Regions from separate parts of the Kitasatospora sp. NPDC001261 genome, predicted to be linked through region 3. Evidence: riboswitches for the same ligand, from Rfam matches in the RefSeq annotation. Region 3 holds a riboswitch; each other region holds the start of a gene.

Region 1 (7,132 bases), on a different contig from region 3:
GGCCGTACTTGTCGGTCGCGGTGGGGGTGTAGTAGCCGACCACGTCGAGCACCACGTCGGTGGTGCCCGCGTTGTTGTAGAGGGTGACCGTCCGGGTGTATCCGGAGCTCCACAGGTCGCCGACGGCGACCGTGACCAGGTTCGAGACGGTCTGGCCCGCCCTGAAGTTGATGCTGGAGGTGGCGGGCGCGGTGCCGGCCGCGCCCGCGGCGGAACTGAGCGACACGTAGCCGTCGGCGGTCGGGTTGGTCACCGTGACGTTGACCAGCACGGCCGTGCTCTCCGTCGGCACGGGGGAGGTGCAGGGGAACGGCGGGTGGTGGCCGCAGACCGTCGCCAGCGGAGTCCGGTAGTACTCGCCCGCTCCGAGTTTGCCGTGGTCGTGCGTCGGGACCTGGTTGTAGTCGCGGGTGTCCAGGACCCGGGTCGGGGCGATCCCGACGAAGCCCGCCGGCGTGGTGGTTCCGGCTGCCGCGGCCGTGGCCGGCGAGGCGGCGGGTGCGGCGGTCGCCGGGACGGCGGCGAGGGCCGGGGCGGTGAGGACGAGCGCCGCCAGGGCGGCGAGGGACATGGCTGTTCTGGCCCGCATGATCGGATCCCCCCGGGGGTCGACGGTGCTGGACGGGCTTGCTTCCAGTACTGGTTGGACGCATCGGGCCGCCCGGGGTTGTGCCCCTCCGGCGGAATTCCCGGCGGGGGCCCGGACGCCGCTCGTCCCGGGCCCCGCCCGGCCCGCCGACCCGGGTGCTCCGGGGCCGGCGGGCCGGGCGGGATCGTGGCCGGATCAGCCGGTGACGTAGTAGCCGTTCACGTCGGCGATGAGGTCCAGTCCGAACCCGTGGTTGAAGACGGAGAACCTGCCCTCGGGGGTCACCGCGGTGGTCGCCGAGTTGGAGGTGTCCCGCGCCGCCCTCACGTTGAGGGTGGAGGTGTTCGGCGCCTGGCCGGGCCCGGGGAAGACGGTGAGGTGGCCGTCCGCGAGGACGTTGGTGGCCGTGATGTTCGTTTCGACCCCCATGGCGTTCGGCACGGAGCCGTCGGTGGGGACGGCCTGGACCTGCTCGGTCGACCCGGTGGCCACCGAGTTGCCGTTCCGGGAGTCGAAGGCCCGCACCGGGGTCTTGAGCGCGCTGAACAGGCCCTTCCCGGACGGTCCGTAGTAGCCGACGACGTCGACGATGACGTGCACCCAGCCGGCGTGGTTGTAGAGGTTGATCCTCCCGTCGGGCCCGACCGGAACCACGACGCGGTTCGAAACCGTCGTGCCCGCCGGGAAGTTGACGTTCGAGCCATTGGTGGGCCGGATCGTCCCGGTCGGGTACGCGGTCAGGAAGCTGTCCCAGGTGCCCTCCGTCGCGGTGATGTTGAGGATCACCGAGGTGGCGTCCGCGGTCCCCAGCTCGGGGCTGGCGACCAGGTACGAGCGCATCTCGTCGCCGCGGAGCCGGCCGGCGGTGCCGTTGTCGCGGCTGTCGGCGATCCGGGTGGGGGTCAGGGGGCCGTACTTGTCGGTCGCGGTGGGGGTGTAGTAGCCGACCACGTCGAGCACCACGTGGGCGGTGCCCGCGTTGTTGTACAGGGTGAGCCACGGGACGAAGCGGTTGACCGGGCCGGTCGCGACCGTGACCAGGTTGGAGATGGTCTGGCCGGCCCTGAAGTTGATGCTGGAGGTGGCGGGCTTGGTGCCCGGCGTGCCGGGGGTGCCGCTGACCGTCACGAAGCTGTCGGCGGTCGGGTCGGTCACCGTCACGTTGACCACCACGGCCGTGGCGTCGGCCGGGACGACGCCGTAGCACTCCTGCGGGGGGTGGCTGTGGCAGCCGGTCGCGATCGGGGTGGAGAAGTACTGGCCCTCCTGGAGCGGCCGCGCGGTGCGGGTCTCCGGGACCTGGTTGGAGTCGCGGGTGTCCAGGACGCGCTTCGGGGCCATCCCGACGAATCCGGCCGGTGCGGTGGTGCCGGGGGCTGTGTCGGCGGCAGCGGTGGCGGCCGCCGGGGCGGCGGTCGCGGGCACCGCGGCGAGGGCCGCGACGGTGAGGCTGAGCGCCGCGAGAGCGGCGGTGGACATGGCTGTGCTGGCCCGCATGGGTCGGGTTCCCCCCTGGTAGACGGCGCCGGGAGGGCATGGTCCCGGCACTAGGTAGGACGTTCCGGAAGGCCGGGGGTTGTGCCGCGACGGAGGAATTCTCGGGGGTCACCCGGGGGGTCGGGATCGGGGGGATCTCGGGGTTCTCTCCGGGCCGTTGGGCCTCGTTCCGGCACTCGCGCCACCGTACGATCGAAGTACCGAAAGCAAGCGGGATGCGGCACCGGACGGCGGCCGACCCGAGGGGAGAAGAGGAACCGACATGGCTGAGCTCTGGAAGTCGCTGCCCTCCTGGGTGCGCAACATCGTCATCCCGGTGCTGGTCCTGGTGCTGGCCTGGAACATCGTCGCCTTCGTGTTCGGCGTCGTCGGCGCACTGCTCTCGATCGTGATCAAGCTGCTGGTGGTGGTCGGCATCGCGGCCGCCGTGGTGGTCCTGGTGAAGAAGGCGGCCAAGAGCTGACCGGCCGCCCCGACCGCCGCCCTGAGGCCCGGCCCCCCGCGAGACGGGGAGCCGGGCCTCTGGCGTTCTCCGGTGTCCGGAGTGCTGCTACTGGTTGCGGTAGTAGCCGAAGAGGTCGGCGATGACCTGGGTGGTGCCGGCGTGGTTGGCGATGTCGAACCGGCCTCCGTCGTCGACCGGGACGGTGGTGTGGTTGGAGACGTCCAGCCCCGGGCTGGCGTTCAGGTTGCTGGTGTCGGGCTGGGGCGTCCCGGACGCCCACGCGGTGAGGTGGGTGGCCCCGGTGGTGCCGGTCGCCGTCAGGTTGACCACCGCGGCGGTCGCGCCGGAAGGCACGCCCCGGACCTGCTGGGTGGAGAACGGGGTGAAGGTGACGTTGCCCCGCGAGTCCAGCAGACGGGTCGGGGGGACCGGGGTGAACAGGCCCTTGCCGTCCGGGCCGTAGTAGCCGAAGACGTCGACCACGAGGTGCGAACTGGAGGCGTTGGTGAAGAGCTCGACGCTGCCGTCCGCGCCCAGCGGGACCACCACCTGGTTGGGGATGTTCCGGCCCGGGGCGGTGTTGAGGTTGGAACCGGCCGCGGGGCGCTGGGTTCCGCCGGGGTAGACGGTGACGAAGCCCGCCGAGGCGGACTCGGTGGCGGTCACGTTGAGCACCGCCGAGGTGGCGCCCGCCGGGACGCCGCCGGCGCCGGCCACCTGGAGCCGTCGGGGGGTGCCTCCGGTCAGCGGGGTGGCGTCGGAGCGGGTGTCGAGCAGCCGGGCCGGGGCGACGGAGGTGAAGCGGTCGGGGCTGCCGGCCGTGAAGTAGCCGAGGACGTCGGCGACGGTGTGCACGTAGCCCGCGTTGTTGCGCACCACCACCCTGCCGTCCGGGCCGATCGGCACGGTCACCAGGTTGGCGACGTCCTGGCCGGGGCCGAAGTTCACGTTCGAGGTGGTCGGCCGGGCGGCGGCGGACGGGTAGACGTCCAGGTGGCTGTCGGCGGTGCCCTCGGTGGCGGTCAGGTTGAGCACGACGGCCGTGGCGCCCGGGGGCACCAGGGTGCCGGCCGAGCCGGAGACACGGTTGCGCAGGTCCAGGTCGATGGTCTCGCCGGGGCCGAGCCGCGGGTAGCGGCCGCCCGGCTGGCGGGAGTCCAGGATGCGGGTCGGCGCGATCGCGGTGTAGCCGGCCGGGGTGTAGTCGACCTTCCTCCACTGCACATCCGTCCGGCTGGCGCCGAACTCGTCGGTGGTCGTGAGCTGCACCCGGTAGTCGCCGGGCTTGGCGTACACGTGGCGCACGGTGGGGCGGTTCGGCCCCGACGCGGTGGTGCCGTCGCCGAAGTCGTAGGAGTAGTCGGTGATCCGCGACGGGACGACGGGGTTGGCGTCGACCGTGACGGCCAGCGGGTCGGAGCCGGTCTCCGGGGTCACCTTGAGGTCGGTCTTGAAGGAGCCGACGACCTCGTACGCGCCGCGGTCGCGGAAACCGCCGTCCGGGCCGGTGTTGGGGACGTCCGGGTGGTCCGTCGCGCCGTGGCCGAGCAGGTCGACGGCCGAGACGCCGGGCACCTCGGGGCCGGCGGAGTCGATCACGCCGTTGGGCAGCCAGCCGAGGGCGGCCACCGGCATCGAGTACCCCCACAGGTCGGGGTCGAACTGCACGCTGACGTTGAGGTCGTGGCCGCCCTGGCCGGTCGCGGCCTTCAGGTTCTCGGCCCACTGGTACTTGGTGCCACCCCACTCGTAGGTGGGGATGTGGCCGAGCCCGGGGGGCTGGATGGTGTTGTAGTCGAGGACGGTGCCCTCGGTCGAGCCGGCCGACACCCGGACGACGGACATGTCGGCGAGGTTGTTCGTGATCGTCGCGTGGTGGGACGCGCCGGCCAGGTCGAAGGCGGTCGACACCGACCACTGGAACCGCACCGTGTTGTGGGTGATGACGGTGTTCGGCGCGTCGGTCAGCGACACGGCCGACCCGAACGTGGAGTTGAAGTCGTTGCCGGCGATCACTGTCCCGGAGATGCCCGGCCCGACCTTCACGCCGCCGCTGGCCAGACTGACGATCGAGCGCTCGACCCGGACGTGGTCGCTGGCGCCGGTGACGTTGACGGCCGGCCGGAGGACGTCGCCGTTCGGCTGCTCGATCAAGTTTCCGGAGAGCTCGACCCGGCTGACCCCGTCGAGTTCGAAGTGGGTCACGTCGAAGCCGGAGAAGACGACGTCGTGCTGGCCGGAAATCCTCACCGCCTGCTTCTGCGGACCGGCGATGACCGGAAGGGTCTTCTTCAGGGCGAGGCGGCCGGCGCCGCGGAAGGTGATCGGCCTGCCGGGCTCGCCGGAGCGCCGGACGGTCAGGTCCTCGGCGTAGGTGCCCGACGCGACCTCCACGGTCTGGCCCGGCAGCACCTGGTCGGCGGCGGCCTGGACGGTGCAGAACGGAACCGCCCGGGTGCCCGGACCGCTGTTCGAGCAGGCGGAGTTGGAGCCTTCGACGTACAGGACTGCGGCCGGTTCGGCCGCCACCGCGGGCAGTGGCAGGCCCACCACGGCGGAGACCACGGCGGCGCTCAGGCCGGCCGCGTGACGGATGCGCACGGAGTACTTCCCCCAAGAATCGTCAGAGCCGCGACACCCCGGGCCGGTCGCCCGCACGGAGGGGCCGTGCGCGACCCGGTGGAGTGCCTGCGGAGCATTCGTGAGCATTATGAGGGTGCGTTCGGACACTTTCGGCCACCGGGGTGCCGTCGAAGCGGACCCGCCGCCGGCCCGTGAGGCGCTCTGGACCTGCGGCGATCCGCTCGCTACGGTGTTGGGCGTCGTGTGCAGGCAACACCGCCTGCGACGCGGGAGCTCGGAGCACCGGGCTGAGAGGACGCTGACCGGGACGTCGACGGACGGACCGACGGCTGCGTCGACCGCAGGAACCTGACCGGGTAATGCCGGCGTAGGGAGTAGAGGTCAGATGACCACGTTCGAAGCACAGCCGCAGTCTGTCCGGAGCGCCCCCAGCAGCGAGCGCACCGGCTACCCGACCCCGGCCTGGCACAAGGCCTACCGCGAGGGATCGCGCCCCGACCTGCGCGTCCCGTACCGCGAGGTGCGGCTCACCAACGGCGGGACCGTCCCGCTGTACGACACCTCCGGCCCGTACACCGACCCGTCGTACGAGCCCGACGTGCGGCGCGGCCTGCCCGCGCTGCGGGACCCCTGGATCCGCCAGCGCGGCGACGTCGAGGAGTACGACGGCCGCGAGTCGCGCCCCGAGGACGACGGGATCAAGCACACCTCGCCGCGCGGCGGGAACCTGCGCAACCTGGACGCCGTCTTCCCCGGCCGCCCGCGCCGTCCGCTGCGCGGCCGCGGTGGTGCCGCCGTCACCCAACTCGCCTACGCCAAGCGGGGTGTGGTGACGCCGGAGATGGAGTTCGTGGCGCTGCGCGAGGGCCTGGCGCCCGAGTTCGTGCGGGCCGAGGTGGCCCGCGGCCGGGCCGTCATCCCGGTCAACGTGAACCACCCCGAGGTGGAGCCGGCCGTCATCGGCACCAACTTCCTGGTGAAGATCAACGCCAACATCGGCAACTCGGCCGTCACCTCCTCGATCGAGGAGGAGGTGGAGAAGATGACCTGGGCCACCCGCTGGGGCGCCGACACCGTCATGGACCTCTCCACCGGCCGCAACATCCACACCACCCGTGAGTGGATCCTGCGCAACTCCCCCGTGCCGATCGGCACCGTGCCGCTGTACCAGGCCCTGGAGAAGGTGGACGGCCGCGCCGAGGAGCTGAGTTGGGAGGTGTACCGGGACACCATCGTCGAGCAGTGCGAGCAGGGCGTCGACTACATGACCGTCCACGCCGGCGTGCTGCTGCGCTACGTCCCGCTCACCGCGCGCCGCAAGACCGGCATCGTCTCGCGCGGCGGCTCGATCATGGCGGCCTGGTGCCTGGCCCACCACCAGGAGAACTTCCTCTACACCAACTTCGAGGAGCTCTGCTCCATCCTCGCCTCCTACGACGTCACCTTCTCGCTCGGTGACGGCCTGCGTCCGGGCTCGATCGCGGACGCCAACGACGAGGCGCAGTTCGCCGAGCTGAAGACCCTCGGCGAGCTCGGCCGGATCGCCCGCGAGCGGGACGTCCAGGTGATGATCGAGGGCCCGGGCCACGTCCCGATGAACAAGATCCGGGAGAACATGGATCTCCAGAAGGAGATCTGCGACGAGGCGCCGTTCTACACCCTCGGCCCGCTGACCACGGACGTCGCCCCCGGCTACGACCACATCACCTCGGGCATCGGCGCCGCGATGATCGCCTGGTGGGGCACCGCGATGCTCTGCTACGTGACCCCCAAGGAGCACCTGGGCCTGCCCAACCGGGACGACGTCAAGACCGGCGTGATCACTTACAAGATCGCGGCCCACGCCGCCGACCTGGCCAAGGGCCACCCCGGCGCCCAGGCCTGGGACGACGCCCTCTCCGACGCCCGCTTCGAGTTCCGCTGGGAGGACCAGTTCAACCTGGCCCTCGACCCGGAGACCGCCCGCGACTTCCACGACGAGACCCTCCCCGCCGAGCCCGCCAAGACCGCGCACTTCT
Region 2 (7,132 bases), on a different contig from region 3:
GATCACCGAGCCCTCGGGCACCGTGTCGTCGTAGGTCTCGGTCACGCCGCCCCTGGTCAGCTGGGCGCCGGTCAGGGCCGCGGCGGCGTCGGCGGCGCTCTTCCCGGTGAGGTCCGGCACCGCGATCCGCTTGGGGCCCTTGGAGAGGGTGACGGTGACGCTGTCGCTCTTGCGGGTGCGCGCGCCCACCCCGGGGTCGGTGGCGATCACCTGCCCGGACGGGACGGACTCGCTGAACACCTCGACGAACCTCCCGTGCAGGCCCTCCTTGTCCAGGACCCGCTGCGCCTCGGCCCGGTCCTTGCCGAGCACGCCCGGCACCGAGCCGTACAGCCCCTCGGAGATCCCGTAGGTGACGCCGCCGATCGCCAGCACCAGCGCGGCCAGCGCGGCCGTCCAGACCAGCGTCCGGCGGGGGAGGCGGCGCAGCGGGCCCGGCCGGGGCCGGCGCCGGTGCACCGGGGTCGGCTCGTCGTACGGGCGCGGCTCGGCGAGCAGCTCGTCCATCAGCTCCGGCGGCATGTCCAGCACGCTGGTGCGCTCCGTCGGCGGGGCCTCGGCGGGCCGCGGCAGCGGCTGGATCACCGAGGTCGGCTCGCTGGTCGGGTAGCGCGGGCTGGGGCGGGTGGAGGCCGGCGGCTCGGCGTCCAGCGCGGCCGGGGCGAGGGTGCGGCGCACCCGCTGGAGGGCGGCGAGCAGCTCGACCGCGTCGTACGGGCGGGCGCCGGCGGACCGGGCGCAGGCGGCGGCCACTATCGCGTCCAGCTCGGGGCCGACGGCGGGGGCGACCAGCGAGGGGGCCGGGACGTCCTCGTGCAGGTGCTTGTACATGACCTGGACGGGGTTGTCGCCGGTGTGCGGGCGGCGGCCGGTGAGCATCTCGTACAGCAGGATGCCGGACGCGTAGACGTCCACCCGCTGGTCGGTGGGGGCGTCCGGGAGGATCTGCTCGGGGGCCAGGTAGGAGACGGTGCCCATGACGGTGCCGCCGGTCGCGGTGGTGGTCGAGGTGGGCGCGCCGTCGGCGCTGCCGAGCACCCGGACCAGGCCGAAGTCGGCGACCTTGACCAGGCCGCCCTCGGTGATCAGCACGTTCTCGGGCTTGACGTCGCGGTGGACCAGCCCGGCCCGGTGGGCGGCGCCGAGCGCGGCGAGCACCGGCTCCAGCACGTCCAGCGCGGCCCGGACGGACAGCGCGCCGCGGTCGCGCAGCAGGTCGCGCAGGGTGCGGCCGGGCACGTACTCCATGGCGAGGAAGACGTGGCCGCCGTCCGCGCCCTGGTCGAAGACGTTGACCACGTTGGGGTGGGTGAGCCTGGCGACCGCCTTGGCCTCGCGGATGAAGCGGGCGGTGAAGCCCTCGTCACCGGCCAGCGAGGGGTGCATCACCTTGAGCGCGACCACCCGGTCCAGCCGGGTGTCGGTGCCCCGGTAGACGGTGGACATCCCGCCGGTCGCGATCCGCTGCTCGACCCGGTACCGGTTGTCGAGCAGGGCGCCGATCAGGGGGTCGTGCAGTGCCATGTCCACTCGGAGAGTCTAGGGTGCGGGACCGCCCGGTCCCGGCGGACACCGCCTCCGGGACCGGCTTGTGACATGCGCGACGGTTCAGAACGCCGGGTGCTCGCGGGTGTCCAGGTCGGCCCGGCCGGCCATCGCGGAGGAGGCCTCGGCGTGGAAGCGGCGCGGGATCCGGCCGGCCCGGTGGGCGAGCCGGCCCGCCTCGGCGGCGTGCCGCATCGCCTCGGCCATCAGTACCGGGTCCTGAGCCCTGGTCACCGCGGAGGCGAGCATCACCGCGGCGCAGCCCAGCTCCATCGCCAGCGCCACGTCGGAGGCGGTGCCGGCGCCCGCGTCCAGGATCACCGGGACGCCCGCGCCCTCCACGATCAGCTGGAAGTTGTGCGGGTTGCGGATGCCCAGGCCCGAACCGATCGGCGAGCCCAGCGGCATGATGGCCGCGCAGCCGACGTCCTCCAGCTTGCGGGCCAGCACCGGGTCGTCGTTGGTGTACGGCAGGACGGTGAAGCCGTCGTCGACCAGCGTCTCGGCGGCGTCCAGCAGCTCGATCGGGTCGGGCAGCAGGGTGCGCTCGTCGGCGATCACCTCCAGCTTGACCCAGTCGGTGCCGAGCGCCTCGCGGGCCAGCCGGGCGGTCAGCACGGCCTCGCCGGCGGTGAAGCAGCCGGCCGTGTTGGGCAGCACCCGGATGCCGTTGCGGGTCAGCACGTCCAGGACGGAGCCCTGGGTGGTGGCGTCGACCCGGCGCATCGCGACGGTGGTCAGCTCGGTGCCGGAGGCGAGCAGGGCGCGCTCCAGGACCTCCAGGCTGGGGGCGCCGCCGGTGCCCATGATCAGTCGGGAGGAGAAGGCCGTCCCGGCGATGGTCAGCAGATCGTCGGCCATGGTTCAGCCTCCCTGGACGGCGGTGAGGATCTCGATCCGGTCGCCGCTGCCCAGTGCCGTCCCGGGCCACGAACCGCGCGGCACCACGGCCTCGTTGAGCGCGGCGGCGACGCCGGTGTTGGCGGCGCTGACGGAGGCCACCAGCTCGGCGAGGGTGGTCGTGGCGGGCACCCGGCGGGGCTCGCCGTTGACGGTCAGGGCGATCTCGGCCGGGGCGACCGGGTCCGGGGCGTCCTCGTTCACGGCGTGCTCGTTCGGGGCGTTCTCGGTCAGGGCGATCTCGGTCATGCGGAGGCCTTCGCGACGGGGGATTCGGAGGAGAACCGGGCGGGGGTGAACGGCCTTGCGAGCTCGGGGACTTCACCGGTGACCAGGTACTCGGAGACCAGGTCGGCGGTCACCGGGGTGAGCAGCACGCCGTTGCGGTAGTGGCCGGTGGAGGCGACCAGCCCGGGCAGCGGGGTCGGGCCCAGCAGCGGGGCGTTGTCCGGCGAGCCGGGGCGCAGCCCGGCCGAGGTCTCGCGCAGCGGGAGTTCGGTGATCCCCGGGACCAACTCGTGGGCGTACCGCAGGAGTTCGTACACCCCGCCGGCGGTGACGGTGGTGTCGTAGCCCTGCTCCTCGGTGGTCGCTCCGACGACCAGTTCGCCGTTCTCCCGGGGGACCAGGTACAGGTGTCGGCCGCGGACCACGGCGCGGACGTTGCGGGAGAGGAACGGCCGGTAGGCCTCCGGCACGTGCAGCCGCAGCACCTGTCCCTTCACCGGGCGGATCGCGGGCAGCACCCCCTCGGGCAGACCGGGCAGCCGGTGGCTGTGCGGGCCGGCGGCGAGCACGACCTGGTCGGCGGTCACCGTCTCGTCGGTGCTCAGCCGGGCGCCGGTCGCGCGGCCGTCCTCGACCAGCAGCTCGACGGCCTCGGCGCGGTGCAGCAGGACGCCCGCGCGCCCGCAGGCGGCGACCAGGGCGGTGAGCAGGCGCCGGGGGTCCACCTGGTGGTCGTCCGCGGCGTGCAGGGCGCCGCGGACGGCGGGGGCCAGCATCGGCTCCAGCCTGCGGGCCTCCCGGCCGGTCAGCCAGGTCGAGTCCAGGCCCAGCCGCTGGTGGAAGGCGTACAGCTCGCGCAGTTCCTCGCGGTCGTCGGAGTCCAGCGCGACGGCGATCGTGCCGCAGCGGCGGTAGCCGGTGTCCAGGCCGCCGCTCGCCTCGGAGAGTTCGGCGGCGAAGGTCTCGTACCGCTCGTTCGAGGCCATCCCGAGGCGCAGCAGCGGCTCCTCGCCGTACTGCAGCTCGGTGACCGGGGCGAGCATCCCGGCCGCGACCCCGGCGGCCCCGCCGCCGTGGGCGGGGTCGACCACGATCACGTTCCGCGCCCCGCGCCGCGCGGTGCGCCAGGCGACGGCGAGGCCGATGACGCCCCCGCCGATCACCAGCACGTCGGCATGGGTGCCTGATGGCAAGCGTGACAAGGCTGCTCTTCTCCCTTCGCCGGTATGACCCGGATCAGGTTCGGACGGTCGCAGGCCGTGTCAGCCCGCCTCTCAGCCCGGTCCGCCGGGCTCCCGTGTGGTCCTCCCACCTTAACGCCGGGGGTCGGCCCGGCCGAAGGCCCGTACGCGGGGCGGACGGCCCGGAGGCCGCCGCGTCGCGCTGAGTACAGTGGCGGGCGTGGCAGAGCTGAGCGGAACGGATCGGGTGGTCGTCGTCGGAGCCGGGCTGGCCGGGGCGCAGTGCGCCCTCAAGCTGCGGCAGGGCGGCCGGCAGGGGCGGATCACGCTGGTCGGCGAGGAGCCGCACGCGCCGTACGACCGGCCGCCGCTCTCCAAGGACGTGCTGCTCGGCAAGGCCGACTCCACCGCCCTGGACATCGACTACGGGCAGCTCGGCATCGAGCTGCTCACCGGCCGCCGCGCCACCGGCCTCACCCCCGGCGTGCTGCACACCGACGGCGGCGACCTCCCGTACGGCTCGCTGGTGATCGCCACCGGCGCCGTGCCGCGCGCCCTGCCCGGCGCCGAGCGGGCGCACCTGCTGCACACCCTGGACGACGCCCTGGCGCTGCGCGCGCTGCTGCGCCCCGGGCTGCGGCTGGTGCTGGTCGGCGCGGGCTGGATCGGCGCCGAGGTGTCCACCGCGGCCCGCGCGGCGGGCTGCGAGGTGACGGTGGTCGAGGCCGGCCCGGCGCCGCTGCCCGGCGCGCTGCCGACGGAGCTCGGCTCGGCGATGGCCGCCTGGTACGCCGAGGCCGGGGTCGAGCTGCGCTGCGGGGTCGGCGTGGCCGCCGTCGAGCCCGGCGCGGTGCTGCTGGCGGACGGCTCGCACCTGCCCGCCGACGAGGTGGTGGTCGGCATCGGGGCCCGCCCCGCGACCGGCTGGCTGGCCGGCTCCGGGGTCGAGCTGGACGCGACCGGCGCCGTCGTCGTGGACGGGCGGCTGCGCACCTCGGTGCCCGGCGTCTTCGCGGCCGGCGACTGCGTCAGCTACCCCTCGGCCCGGGCCGGTGCCCGGCTGGCCGTCCAGCACTGGGACCACGCGCTGCGGTCCGGCGAGGCGGTGGCCGCCGCCGTCCTGGGCGCGGACGCGCCGGCCTACGACCCGGTGCCGTACTTCTGGTCCGAGCAGTTCGGGCGGATGGTCCAGTACGCCGGCCGGCACGCCGAGGGCGACGAGCTGGTCCGGCGCGGCGACCCGCGGGGCGCCGACTGGTCGGTGCTCTGGCTGCGCGACGGCGTGCCGAGCGCGCTGCTGACCGTCGACCGGCCGCGCGACCTGGCCCAGGGGCGGCGGCTGATCGAGCGCGGCACCGCGCTGGACCCGGCCCGGGCGGCCGACCCCGCGGTACCGCTGAAGGCGGCCGTCGCGGGGTAGGCGCGGGGCAGGTCTGGTGCGCGGTGGGCCGCGGAGGTGGCAGTCTGGTGGCGTGAGTGAGATCGAAAGCAAGATTGAATCCCTGGTCACCGACTGGATGTACCTGCCCGACATCTCGGAGCAGTGGGGGGTCCGGGTCACCGAGGTGCGTGACCTGGTCAAGAACGGCGGCCTGATCGCCGTCCGGCGCGGCCCCAACAAGTCGCTGCAGGTCCCGGCCGCGTTCATCGACGGCCCGGGCCTGGTCAAGCACCTGTCCGGCACCCTGACCGTCCTGCGGGACTGCGGGTACAACGACGCGGAGATCCTGGAGTGGCTCTTCACCGAGGACCCGTCGCTGCCCGGCAGCCCGATCCAGGCGCTGCGGGAGAACCGCGGCACCGAGGTGAAGCGCCGCGCCCAGGCGATGCTGATCTGATGGCGGCGGACACGCCGCGCGCCGGGCTCGCCGACGCCCGGCTGTACCTGTGCACCGACGCCCGCCGGGAGCAGGGCGACCTCGCCGAGTTCCTGGACGCGGCGCTGGCGGGCGGGGTGGACATCGTCCAGCTGCGCGACAAGGGCCTGGAGGCCAGGCAGGAGCTGGAGGCCCTGGAGGTCTTCGCCGACGCCTGCCGCCGGCACGGCAAGCTGCTGGCCGTCAACGACCGCGCCGACGTCGCCCACGCGGCCCGGCCGGACGTGCTGCACCTCGGCCAGGACGACCTGCCGGTGCCGGCCGCCCGGGCGATCCTCGGCGAGGACGTGCTGATCGGCCGCTCCTGCCACGCCGAGTCCGAGGTGGACGCGGCGATCGCCGAGCCCGGGGTGGACTACTTCTGCACCGGCCCGGTCTGGCCGACCCCGACCAAGCCGGGCCGCCCGGCCCCGGGCCTCGGCCTGGTCTCGTACGCGGCGAAGCAGGACACCGACCGGCCGTGGTTCGCGATCGGCGGGATCGACCTCGGCAACCTGGACGAGGTGCTCGCCGCCGGTGCCCGCCGGGTCGTCGTGGTGCGGGCCATCACGGCCGCGGCGGACCCCCGGGCGGCCGCCGCCGAGCTGTCCCGCCGGGTGCGCGCCGCGCTCTGAGCGTCCCGGATCCCGGTAGGACCCGCAGGACCGGCAGGACCGGCAGGACCCGTAGGACCGGCCCGAGGCCGTCGCCGCCCGTCAGTGCGTTCAGTACTTGCGGACGGTGGCGGCCTCGGCCAGTGCCAGCAGCACCGTACGGGCCCGCTCGTCGGCGAGCGGCGCCGCCTCCAGCGCGGCCAGCGACTGCCGCATCAGCTCCTCGATCCGGCGCTCCACCAGCTCCGGCGCCCCGCTGCGGGCGACCAGCCCGCGCAGCTCGGCGACCTCCGGGGCCGCCAGGTCCGGCGCGCCCAGCCGCTCGTCCAGGTGCCGGGCGTCGGCGGCCGGCAGGCCCCGCATCGCGTGCGCGACCAGCAGGGTGCGCTTGCCCTCGCGCAGGTCGTCCCCGGCCGGCTTGCCGGTGACCGCCGGGTCCCCGAAGACGCCGAGCAGGTCGTCGCGCAGCTGGAAGGCCTCGCCCAGCGGCAGCCCGAACGCCCCGTACGCCTCGACCAGCTCCGGCCCGGCGCCGGCCAGCAGCGCGCCCACCTGGAGCGGCCGCTCGATGGTGTACTTCGCGGACTTGTAGTGCAGGACGGTCTGCGCCCGCTCCAGCGCGCCCTCGTCCGTCGAGTCGCCGGCCACCGGCTCCAGCACGTCCAGGTACTGGCCGAGCATGACCTCGGTGCGCATCAGGTCGAACACCGGCTTGGCGGCGAGCACGGCGGCGGGCTCCAGGCCGGAGCGCAGGAACAGCTCGTCGCACCAGATCAGCAGCAGGTCGCCGAGCAGCACCGCGGCCGAG
Region 3 (7,132 bases):
GTCGCCCTCGCGCTGGCCGAGAGTGACCTTGGTGTTGAGGGTCTGGCCGTTGCGGGTGTACTCGACGTCGACGGTCTCGCCGGGCTTGTGCGTCCAGATCCGGCTGACCAGGGCGGGGCCGTTGTCGATCGGGACGCCGCCGAGCTTGGTGATGACGTCGCCCGGCTTGAGGCCGGCCTTGTCGGCCGCGCCGCCGGGGGTGACGGCGGGCTGGCCCTGGATGTCCTTGGTCTGGATCTGCGCGCCGTCGCCCTTGTAGTCGTCGTTGCGCAGCACGTCGAGCTTGGCGTAGACCGGCTTGCCGGTCTTGATCAGGGTGTCCGCGACCCACTTGGCCTGGTTGATCGGGATGGCGAAGCCCAGGCCGATGCTGCCGGCCCGGCCGTTGGCGGAGGCGTTGGACTGGATCGCCGAGTTGATGCCGATCACCGCGCCGCCGGAGTCGAGCAGCGGGCCGCCGGAGTTGCCGGGGTTGATGGAGGCGTCGGTCTGCAGGGCGTTCATGTACGAGGCCTGCGAGCCGGTGTCGTCGCCGGAGGCCACCGGGCGGTCCTTGGCGCTGATGATGCCGCTGGTGACGGTGGACTCCAGGCCGTACGGCGCACCGATCGCGACGGTGGCGTCGCCGACGTTGACCTTGTCGGAGTCGGCCAGCGGCAGCGGGGCCAGCTTGCTCTTGGGCGGGTTGTCGATCTTGACCACGGCGACGTCGTAGCCCTCGGCGTGGCCGAGCACCGAGGCGCTGTAGGAGCTGCCGTCGGCGAACTTGACGGTCAGTTTGCCGCCGCTGAGGGTCGGCGCGACGACGTGGTTGTTGGTGAGGATGTGGCCCTCGGTGTCGAAGACGAAGCCGGTGCCGGTGCCCGATTCGCCGTTGCCCTGCGCCTTGATGGTGACGACGCTGGGCAGCGCCTTCTGCGCGATGGCGGCGATCGAGCCGGGGACGGGCTCGTTCTTCTGGGTGTCGCTGGCCTGGACGGTGGTGCTGCGGTGGTCGTTCGCGGAGCTCCTGCGGTCGGAACTGTCGGAGACGGACACGCCGAGCGCGCCGCCGGCCACACCGGCGACCAGCGCGACGGCCGCGATCAGGGCGACCAGGCCGCCGCGCTTCTTGCGCGGGCCGCCGGGGCCGCCCGGACCGCCGGGGTACTCCGCCGGGTAGCCGAGCGGGCCGGCCGGGCCGCCGGGGTAGCCGGCGCCGCCGGAGGTGGAGTCGTGGGTGGGGCCCCAGCCGCCGAGCGGCTGGCCGGCCCCGAAGGGGTGGTGGCCGTGCGCGGCGGGGGCGGCCGGAGCGGCGCCGTACCCCTCGTGCGCGCCGGCGGCGGGGACTCCGTGGGTCGGGGTGGCGTACGGGTTGCCGGCCGGCGGCAGGGCCGGGGCGGCGGGTGCGGCGGCCACCGGGGCGGGCGGAACGGGCGGCAGGACCGGCGGCGGCGCGTCGATGTAGCCGGTGGCCGGGTCGACGGCCGGCTCCTCGACGGCGAGTACGGCGGGCTCGGCGGGTGCGGCGGGTGCCACGGGCTCGGCGGGTGCCTCCGGTGCGGGCACCTTGGTGAAGGCGACGGTGGGCTTGTGCCCACCCCCGGCCGGGACCTCCTCGGCCGGAACGGCGTCGGCGGACGGCGCCGCCTCGGCGGCGGCGGCCTCGACCGCGCCCGCCTCCGGCTCGGGCACCCGCCGGAACGCCATGGTCGGGTTGTGCCCGCCCTGAGCGGGGCCCGCGGCAGCGGACTCGGCCGCCCCCGGCCCGGCGGGCTGCTCCCCCTGCGGCCCGGTGGGCCCAACCTCGCGCTCGGTGCTCACGGACGACCTCCATAGCTGGCAGAACCAAGGACCATAGTTTTTCGCACTGTCGATTCGTTTGCCGTAAGGACCCCTCTGAAGAACTCATAAGAATCCTTAGCCGGCACCGACACCGGCACTGGCGTCAGCACCCGCACCGGCACCCGCGTCGGCACCGACCCCGGCGCTGACACCGGCTCCGGCACCCCTACCGACGGCCGGGGCTCCCCTCCCCGTCGGGCGTCCGCGATGCGGACCGCCCCGCCCTCGGCCTTGGGCGTCGGCACCCGCGCCGGTTAGCCTGGCGCTCCAAACTGACACGCGGGAGCTTGGACCCACCAGGCTGAGAGTGCGCATGTCGACCGTACGCCACACGAGTGACGGACGTTCGAGGGGGCGCTGACCGCCGGAACCTGTCCGGGTAATGCCGGCGTAGGGAGTATCGGCCATGCCGCCTGCTTCGCCATCCTCTTCTTCGGGTACGAACGCCTCCGACTCCGGCGCGAACGCCCCCACACCGGACGCGACCGCCCTCCTGGAACGCGCCGAGCACGTCGAAGCGCCCCTGGTCCTGGACACCGAACCGCCGCGCACGCTGCGCTTCCGGGACCACTTCGCGCTCTGGATGAACCTGGGCGTCAGCCTGATCGGCTTCTCCACCGCCGCCACCGTGCTCGGCGCCCCCGGCAGCGAGCTGTCGCTGGCCGCCGCGGTGACCGCGATCACGATCGGTACGGCGGTCGGCACCGCGATGCTCGCCGTGGCCGCGCTGATCGGCGCCCGCACCGGCGCCCCCGCGATGGCGAACCTGCGCGGGCTGTTCGGCACCCGGCTGTCGTACCTGCCGACGGTGCTGAACATCGTGCAGTGCATCGGCTGGGGCGTCTTCGAGCTGCTGACCATCTCGGCGGGCGCGCAGACCGTCGCGCACACCACCGGCTACCGCTGGCTGTTCGTCCTGCTCGCGGGCGCGCTGACCACCGCGCTGACCATCTGGCCGCTGGGCTCGATCGCGGTGCTGCGCCGCTTCGTGGCCGGGGCGGTCGCGGTGGCGATGGTGTACTTCACCGTCCAGCTTGGCCGCCAGGGCGTGCCGGACCCGGGCGCGGGCAACTGGCACGGCTTCCTCGGCGCCACCGACGCGATGATCGCGGTGTCGGTCTCCTTCGTCCCGCTGGCCGCCGACTACACCCGGCACTCGCGCACCCCGCGATCGGCGTTCTGGGGCAGCTTCTCCGGCTACACGGTCGCCCAGGTCTGGTGCTACGTGCTCGGCCTGATGGCGCTGCTGCAGTCGGACGGCGACCCGAACCGGATCTTCGACTCCTTCCTCGGGGTCTGGGCCGGCTGGCTGTTCCTGCTGGTGCTGGTGCTGCGCGAGACCGACCAGTCCTTCGCCAACGTGTACTCGACCGCGATGTCGGTGCAGAACCTGCTGCCGAAGGTGGACCGCCGGGTGCTCTCCGGCGCGATCGGCGTGCTGATCACCGTGCTGGCGCTGCAGATCGACGAGTTCACCGACACCTACTACGGCTTCCTCGGCCTGATCGGCTCGGTGTTCGTACCGCTGCTGGCGGTGCTCGTGGTGGACTACTTCCTCGGCGCCGGCCGGCGCGGCTGGAACCTCTCCGCCGACGCGCCGTCCCGCTGGCTGATGCTGCTGCCGTGGGCCCTGGGCTTCGCGGTCTACCAGTTCATCGCGCCGACCAAGGTCGCGGGCTGGTGGACGGACTTCTGGACCTCCGCCCAGGAGGCGCTGCACTTCACCCCGCAGGAGTGGACCTCGGCCTCGCTGTTCGCCTTCCTGGTGCCGGCCCTGGCCACCTGGGCGCTCACCCCGCTCGGCCGCCGCGCCGTCCGGGGCTGACGGAGCCGGAGGGAGCGGGGCCCGAGCGGGCCCCGCAGGTGCGCAGACGGCCCCACAGGTTGGGGCCGTCTTTGTCCGCGCTTCACCTCCGCCGCCTATCGTTGGGCCTGTGACCAGCCCAGACCTGTCCTCGGCGGCGGCGCGCACCGTGCCGCCCGTCCAGGTGATCGCCCACCGCGGTTCCTCCCACGCCCTGCCCGAGCACACCCTCGCGGCCTACCGGCGCGCGCTCGACGAGGGCGCGGACGCACTGGAGTGCGACGTCCGGGTCACCGCCGACGGCGCGCTGGTCTGCGTGCACGACCGCCGGATCGGCCGGGTCTCCAACGGCCGGGGCACCGTTTCGGCCATGACCCTCGCCGAGCTGGAGGCGTACGACTTCGGCGCCTGGAAGACCGGCCGCCCCAGCACCGACCCGGAGCTGCGCGGCGTGCTGCGGCTGGAGCGGCTGCTGGAGCTGGTGGTGGAGTGCGGCCGCCCGGTGGACCTGGCGATCGAGACCAAGCACCCGGTGCGCTTCCGCGGCCGGGTGGAGGCCGAGCTGCTGCGGACCCTGGAGCGGTTCAAGATCGGCGCCGTCCGGGAGGGCGACCGCCCGTCCGCCCGGATCATGAGCTTCTCCTCGGTCGCGCTGAACCGGGTGGCCGCCGCCGCGCCGCGGTACCGGCGGGTCTTCCTGTTCGAGCGGACCCTGCCGCTGCTCGGCCGGCTGCGCGAGGGCTCGCCGCTGCCGGGCGGGGCGCGGATCGCCGGCCCGGGCATCGAGCTGGTGCGGGCCCGCCCGCAGCTGGTGACCCGGCTGCGCGAGCTCGGCCACGAGGTGCACGTGTGGACGGTGGACGAGCCGGCCGACGTCGAGCTCTGCCTGGAGCTCGGGGTGTCCGCGATCATCACCAACCGGCCCGCGGAGGTACTGGCGCAACTCGGCCGGTGATCCGTCGGCGCACCGAAGGCCGTACTCCTCCGAACCCCTCCGATCCGATCACTCTGGTCGGCAGTCAAACCTTCCTCGCGCGAAATTGCCGGAATTCTTGCATCCGGGCGACGGAGGGTGAGCGCGGAATGACCTGATGTCGACCGTCGGTCGCCGCACTCGAAATGGGCTCGCGGGATCGTCCGGTGCTCGTTTCCGACGCATTACCAAGGGGCATCTCTCCCTCGGCATACGCTGAAGGAGGTCCGGGGGTGGCGTTGATGGTGGCGCGTGAAGTGCCGACTTCATCGACCATGGCAGTGCCGCACGGCCCAGCGAGTGTCGGGGTCGCACGGCGCCGACTGCGTCGAGATCTGGGTGACCGGCAGGTACCCGAACCGGTCATCGATGATGCTGTTCTGATCCTTTCCGAGCTGTTGAGCAACGCCTGTCGGTACGCCCGTCCGCTCGGCCCGCTGCCGGCCCTGGGCCGCAGCGCCCGGGCCGAGGTGCTCGGGCAGGTGCTGGTCGGCGTCCCCTCCGGGGCGAACGCCGCGCAGGGCGCCCGGGAGCCCGCCGAGGGTCCGGCCGAGCCGGCCGGCGGGGTGCTGGTCCGCTGGCAGATGCACGCCGACGGGGTGCTCACCCTGGAGGTCACGGACGGCGGGGCGGCCACCCGGCCGCTGCCCGCGAGTCCCTCGCTGACCTCGCGCGGCGGCCGCGGCCTGAGCATCGTCGACCAGCTGGCCAGCGACTGGGGCGTGCGCGACGCCCCCGGCGAGGTCACGGTCTGGGCGGCGCTGCCCGCCCGGGCCCGGCACGCCCGGCGCACCGGGGGCGATGCCCGTAGCGCGTGAGCCGGGCTCGGGGAATGTGTCGTTAGGCTTCCCGGGACACAGGACCACCGTTCCCGGGAGAGCCGCAGCATGGGCAAGAAGGCCGCCAAGAAGGCGCCGCAGCGCCAGTCCACCACCGCCGTCACGGGCGAGATCCCCGTGGTCGGGGCCCGCGAGGACTGCCCCTGCGGCTCGGGCCGCCGGTACAAGGCGTGTCACGGCCGGGAGGCCTCGCACGCGGTGCAGGAGCTGGTGCACCGCCCGTTCGAGGGCCTGCCGGGCGAGGCCGACTGGGTGGCCCTGCGCGAGCTGGTGCCCGCCGCCACGGTGCCGCTGACGCTGGCCGCCGGGGTGGCCGACGGCGCGACCGGTGACGTCCCGTCGGTGACCCTGGCCACCGTGCTGCCGCTGGCCTGGCCGGCCCTGCGCCGCCAGGACGGCTCGATCCTGCTCGGCCTGCAGACCCAGTCCGCCTCCGGCGACCTCAGCCGCGACCTCGCGGACGCCCTGGAGCTGGCCCTGGCCACCGAGCCGGGCAGCCCGGTGCCGGCCCGCCGGACCGTCCCGGGCGGGCGCCGCCTGCAGGACCTGCTGGACACCACCGCCGCGTTCACGCCCGCCGTGCACACCGGCTTCGAGTTCTGGCTGGAGGACGCCGAGGCCGCCACCGGCGAGGTCGCCGCCTCCCTGGAGCGCGCCAACGCCTCGGCCATCCCGACCGAGAAGCTCGCGAGCGTGGACTCCGCGTACTGGTGCGGCACCCCGGACAAGAACCACCTGCGCTGGGTGATGACCGTGCCCGAGGAGAAGCTGCTGGACGCGCTGGCCCGGCTGAACACGGCCGGCGAGGCCTCGCTCGGCCCGGACACCCGCCTGGTCGGCTCCTTCCGCGCGCACGGCCTGACCGTCCCGGTGTGGGACCTCCCGCTCGCGATGACCGCCGCCGACTGCGAGAAGCCGGCCGCCGAGTTCGCCGAGCGGCTCGCCGCGGTGCTCGCCGACGCGGCCCCGCTGACCGCCGAGGAGCGGCGCACCCGCGCGAACCTGGTGAACCGTCAGGTCACCTTGAACTAAAGGGCGCAGGATCCGCGTGATACGCGTCACATTGTCGCGGTGAACGCGCAATTTCCGGGCGTGGAGGGCGTCTTGGAAATTGGCGCGGGCGCGGATCCTTGTTACTGTCTAAAGAGTCCGGCCGCTGGTGCATCCCCCGTCGCCAGCGGCCGGATCTTTTCTTTTTCCGGAGTGCCCCGCTCGGAGCCCCCGGACGGGCCCGGGCCGAGACCCGGGAGAAGCCCGGATCCGGGCCCGGCGGACGGTGTCGACAGCCCGTCCCGCTCCGGTGGCCCTCAGTAGGCCGAACGCCCGCTGTCCAGCCGGACCGTCGCCTCCACCAACTCCCCCAGCAGCGGCCCGACCTGCGGCAGCCAGACCCCGCCGCCGACGCCCGGTCGCGGCGCGAGCACCCAGCGCACCCTCCCCCAGCCTCCGGCCGAGGGCACCCCGACGGCCGCGCCGCCGGGCGGCAGCGGCAGGAAGCCGCCCGCCCCGTGGTAGCGCAACGAGCCGGGCACCCAAGGGAGTTGGGCGAGCATCTCGCCGAGCACGTCCAGCGAGTACGGGGCCACCAGCAGCGCGTAGCGGCCCGGCATCGCCAGCACCGGGCCGAGCGGCAGCCGCAGCGCGCCCAGGTAGACCAGCGCCCGGGCGCCGGCCGCCGCGGGCAGGCTGACC

Evidence for each region. A riboswitch is a leader RNA that binds a small molecule or an ion and turns the genes downstream of it on or off. The one in region 3 is predicted to bind thiamine pyrophosphate.
Region 1: another riboswitch for thiamine pyrophosphate. It lies ahead of thiC (phosphomethylpyrimidine synthase ThiC); the one in region 3 lies ahead of ACFY4B_RS41310 (purine-cytosine permease family protein).
Region 2: another riboswitch for thiamine pyrophosphate. It lies ahead of thiO (glycine oxidase ThiO); the one in region 3 lies ahead of ACFY4B_RS41310 (purine-cytosine permease family protein).

What each region holds. Positions count from the first base shown of each region.
Region 1 is NZ_JBIAXP010000018.1:21,625-28,756, reverse strand. It holds gene ACFY4B_RS23965 (hypothetical protein) at 1-589, opposite strand, end outside; gene ACFY4B_RS23960 (hypothetical protein) at 785-2,086, opposite strand; gene ACFY4B_RS23955 (DUF5326 family protein) at 2,349-2,549, shown strand; gene ACFY4B_RS23950 (PKD domain-containing protein) at 2,637-5,132, opposite strand; TPP riboswitch at 5,371-5,505, shown strand; gene thiC (phosphomethylpyrimidine synthase ThiC) at 5,500-7,132, shown strand, end outside.
Region 2 is NZ_JBIAXP010000001.1:138,083-145,214, reverse strand. It holds gene pknB (Stk1 family PASTA domain-containing Ser/Thr kinase) at 1-1,524, opposite strand, end outside; gene ACFY4B_RS00670 (thiazole synthase) at 1,609-2,406, opposite strand; gene thiS (sulfur carrier protein ThiS) at 2,410-2,694, opposite strand; gene thiO (glycine oxidase ThiO) at 2,691-3,866, opposite strand; TPP riboswitch at 3,870-3,982, opposite strand; gene ACFY4B_RS00655 (NAD(P)/FAD-dependent oxidoreductase) at 4,066-5,274, shown strand; gene ACFY4B_RS00650 (Rv2175c family DNA-binding protein) at 5,327-5,692, shown strand; gene thiE (thiamine phosphate synthase) at 5,692-6,345, shown strand; gene ACFY4B_RS00640 (polyprenyl synthetase family protein) at 6,436-7,132, opposite strand, start outside.
Region 3 is NZ_JBIAXP010000050.1:10,311-17,442, forward strand. It holds gene ACFY4B_RS41305 (S1C family serine protease) at 1-1,803, opposite strand, end outside; TPP riboswitch at 2,094-2,238, shown strand; gene ACFY4B_RS41310 (purine-cytosine permease family protein) at 2,231-3,649, shown strand; gene ACFY4B_RS41315 (glycerophosphodiester phosphodiesterase) at 3,759-4,583, shown strand; gene ACFY4B_RS41320 (ATP-binding protein) at 5,000-5,419, shown strand; gene ACFY4B_RS41325 (DUF5926 family protein) at 5,489-6,472, shown strand; gene ACFY4B_RS41330 (bifunctional DNA primase/polymerase) at 6,748-7,132, opposite strand, start outside.